3 regions of the Tildeniella sp. genome follow, and region 1 is predicted to be linked to each of the others. Evidence: riboswitches for the same ligand, from Rfam matches in the RefSeq annotation. Region 1 holds a riboswitch; each other region holds the start of a gene.
The links. Region 1 has a riboswitch for cobalamin ahead of cobG (precorrin-3B synthase). Riboswitches for the same ligand answer to the same signal wherever they lie in the genome.

Region 1 (2,266 bases):
TCGTGCCAGGTAGACGCAATACCTGTAACGTGTCGTTCGTGAGCGCCACCCAACCGTTCTAAAACGGTCATCGCACTGTTGCCAAAACCGCGTTGAGACAGCAAATCGGCAACGATCGCGGGGGTTTGCTTACCCTCACTCAAAATCAAGAGTTTCGCACCAGGATAGAGATAGGGATGCAGTAGTGCAGGCGGACGATTGCACAAGCTGACCGTTTCGACCTCCGTGAGCGACCAGCCAAGTCGGGCACAGGCAAGGCTAAACGTCGATGGTGCCGGAAGAAGTGTCATTTCCGCCAGGGGAATGCGACGGAGTAACGTTACGCCAATGCCGTAGCACATGGGGTCTCCACTCGCTAAGACGCAAACGGCTTGCCCTCGCCGACGCAAAATTTCCTCGATCGACTCACGCATCGGTGCTGTCCAAACCAACCGCTCACGATCGTCAGTAGGCAGCATCGCAAGATGTCGATCGCCCCCCACCAGCACTTCAGCGCGATCAACAAGAGCACGTGCGATCGGGCTTAAGCCTTCCAACCCATCCTCACCAATGCCCACCACCGAAAGCCATTTTTGAGTCATAAAGTCGTTTTAAATTGCGTGTGAGAAGATAACAATACTTGAGCGGTCAGCGGTCAGCTTTAAAGACATACCCTGACGATCAATCATGCCAGCGTTACTCTGACTGAATATTCTGCCTGCTAGTCTTTTCGCTAAGAGCGAAAGATTGAGGGCTGATAGCTGATAGCTGATAGCTGCTTATTACAAAAAATGGCATCTCACGCGTCCACTGCTTTCTCATGCTAAGTTACTGAAGCCTAGAGTCGGGAAAGTCCGGTGTGATTCCGGTACTGTGCCGCAACTGTAATGAAGCGTTTTGAATGCTTTTAAGTCAGAATGCCGACTGGGTGGTATCTGCGGGATGCCTTTATTGTCTACTCCCTGCGTCGCACAGGGGAGGAGTTAGAGCTTTGTCATCATTCGCACCATCAGAATTTGCACCATCAAAATTTGCAACTTGCCCCGGCTTGTTTCAGCCATCAGTTGCGCGCGATGGGTTGCTGTCTCGCCTGAGAATACCAGGTGGGCTGCTAACAGTGTCCCAGTGTGAAGCGATCGCTGACCTTGCCGATCAAGCGGGTGGCGGCTATGTAACAGTGACGAATCGTGCCAATGTGCAAATCCGTGAGCTTCAGGTAAGCATTGATGGCGATCAATTGGCGCACTTACAAGCGGTAGGATTAGCCTCTCCTGTTACCGAGATTGATGCACTTCGCAACATCATGTGCAGTCCCACAGCAGGTATCGATCGCCAGCAATTGCTCGATACACGCCCGTTTGTCGCTGAGTGGAATCGTTATCTTACAACGCGTCCCGATTTTGCCGTGTTATCGCCTAAATTTAGCGTGTGTTTTGATGGTGGCGAAACGGTTTCGGTGCGCGATCGACCCAACGACATTAGTTTGGTAGCAGTGGCGATCGATGATGAAATTTACTTTCGTTTGCATTTGAGCTTGGGCGATCGTGGAGCATCGCCACGTGAAACAGACATTCTCATTAGACCAGAAGAGAGTCTGCAAGTGCTAATAGCGATGACAGAGGTTTATCGTGACTACACAATGCAAACGCTCGGTAATAGTAGCCGACAAAAACCGCGTTTAAGAACGCTTTTACACGACTGGGGTTTAGAAACATATCTGCGAACCATAATAAGTCGCCTGCCGTTTTTATTAGAACAAAAGGCAAGAATTCTGCTTCAGGGAAACGAAGAAATTGATCATAACTCATTCTCTAACTCATATCATCATTTAGGGATACATGCTCAACGTCAGCCTGGACTTTTTTATGTTGGTGTTGTTCTACCGCTGGGTCGCTTAGAGACGACACAACTGCGCGGATTAGCAACAATAACAGCACGATATGGCAGTGGCATTTTGCGAATAACGCCGTGGCAGACTGTGTTACTTTCTGATCTTCCAACGTCAGAAATATCAGTAGTAATGCAGGAAGTTGAACAGTTAGGATTAAGCGGATCATCCACACATTCTCACAGCGCGATCGTTGCCTGTTCTGGTACAACAGGTTGCAAGTCATCGGCTACTAACACGCAAGCAGATGCTCTAGTACTAGCGGCTCATCTAGAACAACATATCGTGCTTGATCGTCCGATTAATATCCATTTCAGCGGGTGTGAAAAATCCTGTGCTCAACACTCTGCCAGTGATATTACATTGCTTGGCATTACAACAGAACGTTACCGCGTTTAT
Region 2 (2,266 bases), on a different contig from region 1:
CGTTGCAAATAGCGAATGTTGCGATCAGCAAGCGGATTGTCCCTCGCTCCGCCAAATACGGCTTTCAAAATATCACTGTTGGGCTTAATCACCTCAAACGGAAAGGTGTCGAGTGGTGGAATCCGGGGATGGCGGCGCTGTTGCAGGTAAGCAGCGATCGACTTAAAGAACGCCACCAGGAAGCCAGAACCAAACAGCAGCGTGAATAGAGTCAGCGTTACTGTGATGCCCGCAATCACAACCAGGAGTGCGTCTTTATTGCTGCTCAAGAACTTAAGAATGGCATCCACTCAGTCTTTCTCCTGACTTTTCCTGATCGCGATCGCCCCACTGCTGCCTGTTCCCACATCTCACCCAACCAACTCAAGCCAATTCAGCGTCTGATCCTGAGCGATCGTCCTCCAAACCCGCTGCTCCGAGTTCTGATCCTGACCCTTCGAGTTCTGAACACGACCAATTGAGCTAAAAGCTCCAACGTCTGACTTCTGAGCCTGACAATCCGAGTTCTGAACTCGACGATTCAAGCTAAAAGCTCGACCTTCCAGGTTCTAAGCTTGACGATTCGACTTCCGAACTCAACGCTTCAAGTTCAAAGCTTGACCATTTGAGTTCAAAGCTTGACCATTTGAGTGCCAAACCTGATGTGCCAAGTTCATTACCTGACGCTTCAAGTAAAACACCTGATCGTCCGGGTTCACATAGTCGAGCCGCATGAGCCACTCTCTAGATTTTAAGCACTTGTCAAAGAGAAATGCGATCGGTTAAAAGATTGCACCGTAGGCTACAATACCCAAGCTACTTCAGGTTGTCTGGGGAGTCAGCCCAGACAGGACGAGAGATGATCTCGTCTGGGGAAAGCCCGGTGATTTTGCAGCGTGCAAAAAAGTCCGGCACTGTGCCGCAACTGTGAAGCGAAAGGCTAAGAGCTAAAGGATAAAAAGGGAGATAACTTCTAGCCTTTAGCCTTCATCCTTTATCCTTTCCAAAGTCAGAATGCCTGCCTGAAGCGACATACACCATCATGCCTGCGACGCACAGGTAAGGATTTACAATGCAAAGTTTAGACGTTCTGCGCCGATCGCCTACGGCGGATTACAGCGCTACGGTCATTCATTCTGTTTCGTTAACACCAACCATCAAAGCGATTCGGTTGCGGCTGGATCGAGATGACTTCAGTTTTTTGCCAGGACAGTCAGTGTGGCCCAAATTTGAACGCGATGGTCGCAAGTTCAGCAAGATCTACTCGATCGCCTCTTCACCCTCTCATTGTCCTGAAGTTGAACTCTGTGTTTCGCGTGTGGGCTGGAGTTCTGCCTTTCTACAAGATTTGGCGATCGGGCAGTCGTTGCCTCTACGTGGTCCCTATGGACTGATGACGTTAAGCGAATTGCCTCAACGTCCTCGCCTCTATATTGCTGAAGGCTCAGGCATCGCGCCACTGAAAAGCCAAATCGACTGGCTGCACGAATGCGGCTATCGGCAACCTGTTTGGCTAGTGCAAGCAAACCCAGAAACGACGGACCAATTACCGTATCAGCAGCACTGGCAGCGCCTGCAACAAAGCTGGAAAGCCTTCGAGTATCGAGAGGCGATCGCCCAATGCCCTGAAGCGATCGTGTCAGGGTTGAGGCTCAATCTGGCAGACTTCGAGATTGTCATCTGCGCGGTGGGCGATCGCTCCGATCAGCTTCAGGAGTTTATGCTGTCGCTAGGCGCGAGGAATGACCAGTTGCGATCGGAAAAGTTCATTGCGTTCTAACTTATTGCGTTCTAACAATGGCTCTTGCGAGAATAAAGGGTATCTGGACATTAGACTAAAGACTCTAGATCGCAGACTTGCCTAAATCAAAAGGGCGATCTGTGGTTATGTGCCTCACGTCTAATGTCCGCTGTCTAAGCCACACCTTTATGACCTCTGAAAAAACCTCTGAACCGCAGGTTCCAGTTGTTGTGCCGCCTACCTCACCGCGCTGGCGAACCTGGTGGGAAAACATACAAATCCTAATTATTGCGCTGATTTTGGCACTGTTGATTCGGGTGTTTGTGGCAGAACCACGCTATATTCCCTCTGATTCGATGCTGCCGACATTGGAGGTAGGCGATCGCCTCGTGGTCGAAAAACTCTCATATCGCCTTCGTCCCCCCACGTTTGGCGAAATCGTCGTTTTTGATCCACCCCAGCAGCTTCAGATCCAGGGCTACACCAAAGATCAGGCATTTATCAAACGCATCATTGGTCAACCAGGGCAAACGGTGCAGGTCAAAA
Region 3 (2,266 bases), on a different contig from region 1:
TTCCATACTGTTAGTGGGGTGGAAATTCTTTGTTTAACTGACAGTCAACTACAAGCCCTGCTCTCAAAGCATTCAAATCTTCAAGAGCAATATCCTAAGATATCCGCCATTTGCAATGATCCAGTGCCAAGATTAGAGTTTTGACCGAATGCTCTCGCTAATTCTCGCTTAACAACGAAAAGCTTGAAACCTAGTAGGCTTCAAGTGCTAGGAGCGCTACCAGGAAGTGGTGGGATCTTCGCACAGACTCGTTTCTTCAGAACAAAAGATATTGAGGCATCAACCTCGATCGTCCTTTTTTCGCTTCTCCGATCGTCCTTTGTACAGCCCAATCACATAGCCAATCACGCCAGTTCCCAACGCCGCTTGAGAGGAAAAGAGGAGGCTTTCAATCTCATCGCTAGGCGGCTCAAAAAACGGATTAAACCACGGCGTATAACCAGGACTCAGTTCATTGATGGCACCTTCTGCTTGAGCATCAGAACCTGCGTATTCACCCTTAATAAAGATCAGGGGAGTAACAGCAAGACTGATGACAGCGATCGCCAGCAGCCAATTTTGCTTACCCAAAGAATCTTTCTTCATCACTTAACTCTCCTGCTTCAGCAGCTTTAGCGTTTCCAATTCCTGCTGCCCGTAGGATTGCAGCCAGTTCCAGACCAGCACCGTCAGCAAGCCTTCGCTAATCGCCAGCGGCACCTGCGTCACTGCAAAAATGCCTGTGAACTTGAGGAACGCTGCCATGAAGCCACCACTTGCAGCCGGAAACGCTAGTGCCAGTTGAATGGATGTCATCACGTAAGTGAGCAAATCTTCCAACGCGGCGGCTGTAAAGACAGCAACCCTCTGATACCCAGTGCGTAGCACCAGATGGTAAATAAAATAGGCGACATAGGGACCAACGATCGCCATCGCAAACATATTCGCGCCCAACGTGGTCAAGCCACCGTGCGCCAGCAATAGTGCTTGAAACAACAGAACCAGTCCACCTAGTACAGTCATGACCGAAGGACCAAACAAGATCGCGCCCAGTCCCGTTCCAGTAGGATGCGAGCAACTTCCAGTGACAGAGGGAATCTTTAAAGCAGACAGAACAAACGTAAAAGCGCCTGCTAACGCCAACAGCAGCTTTAATTCAGGGTTTTGCTTTGTGATACGAGTGAGCGATCGCAGTCCCACTAGAAAAAACGGCAATGATACCGCCCACCAAAAAGCTGCCCACTGCACGGGCAAGAACCCCTCTGCAATGTGCATAGCAGACGCAGGGCTGGCGGAACCAAGCAATAAATAGCAACTCAGGCAAGCCATCAATCCCAGGCTAGCCAACTTCCGATAGCGTGTCTTCATCCTGTACCTCGCAGATAAGACGGTTTTGTAACGCGATTCGGCAGGCGTTCTGACTTGAAGAATGCAAAATTAAAAAGGCAAAATTAAAAAATGGTAAGAGACACAAGCCCTACAAATTTTCAATTTTCAATTTCTAATTTTCAATTTCCTTTACAGTTGCGGGACAGCGGTAGAGTTTCACTACACTTTCCCTGTTACCTCCGACGGCTGCTCCCCGTCAGAACCGAGTCGTGAACTCAGCATACATGATGGGAAAATATTAGAAAAGTTTTATGCAGCTTGCTAACAATCGTCGATCGCGCCCTGCGTGTCATTCACTCGATAGCGCGCCACACACCGATGACCAGCAGCATTGGCATCATCAAGATTACGGTGCAATACCTGCTTAAACAGTTGCATCGCACCAACGCGATCGCCGTGACGCGACTTCTCTACGCCTTGCAAAACAACTCATCATCATCAGTGACCAACGCTCTCCTACTACCCAGTCACTGACTTCGTGCTTAGCCAATCGCCAACTTAGACCTCCGACTTCTCAGAGAAGTTAGAGGTCTGAAATGGGTTTTAGAACGAAGGAGATACCAATGCTGTACGTCCAAATAATGCGATCGTCAAAACCATCGTTGACAAAAGCGGCATGAATAAAAGAACCAAAGCCATTGATTGCCGACGTTCGACTCAATCGAAGTGCTGCCGAAACACCATAGGCATTCATTCTTGTAGGCGTGATGGCATCCAGAGCATACGTTCCCTGAGCGGCATAGAGCATAACCAAAACATCTGTGACATCGCTACCCAAATCGAAAATTGCCGATCGCCGATAGGCATTGACATCGGTAAGACCAATGCTAAACGCGAGGCTTGGTTGAACGGTCACCGGAGCCAGCGCTGAGTAGCTACCGTTGAACAGTCCATTTTT

Region 2: it holds a riboswitch for cobalamin, as region 1 does, so the genes downstream of both, AC5JO6_RS26635 (ferredoxin--NADP reductase) here and cobG (precorrin-3B synthase) in region 1, are expected to answer to the same signal.
Region 3: it holds a riboswitch for cobalamin, as region 1 does, so the genes downstream of both, AC5JO6_RS24795 (energy-coupling factor ABC transporter permease) here and cobG (precorrin-3B synthase) in region 1, are expected to answer to the same signal.

The regions. Positions count from the first base shown of each region.
Region 1 covers NZ_JCACKI010000021.1:23,483-25,748, reverse strand. The annotation lists gene cbiE (precorrin-6y C5,15-methyltransferase (decarboxylating) subunit CbiE) at 1-581, opposite strand, end outside; adenosylcobalamin-variant (AdoCbl-variant) riboswitch at 815-910, shown strand; gene cobG (precorrin-3B synthase) at 971-2,266, shown strand, end outside.
Region 2 covers NZ_JCACKI010000073.1:141,496-143,761, forward strand. The annotation lists gene AC5JO6_RS26630 (tetratricopeptide repeat protein) at 1-290, opposite strand, end outside; cobalamin riboswitch at 786-1,019, shown strand; gene AC5JO6_RS26635 (ferredoxin--NADP reductase) at 1,052-1,759, shown strand; gene lepB (signal peptidase I) at 1,909-2,266, shown strand, end outside.
Region 3 covers NZ_JCACKI010000070.1:8,079-10,344, forward strand. The annotation lists gene AC5JO6_RS24785 (GIY-YIG nuclease family protein) at 1-144, shown strand, start outside; gene AC5JO6_RS24790 (energy-coupling factor ABC transporter substrate-binding protein) at 280-585, opposite strand; gene AC5JO6_RS24795 (energy-coupling factor ABC transporter permease) at 589-1,347, opposite strand; cobalamin riboswitch at 1,370-1,590, opposite strand; gene AC5JO6_RS24800 (hypothetical protein) at 1,630-1,791, opposite strand; gene AC5JO6_RS24805 (hypothetical protein) at 1,892-2,224, opposite strand.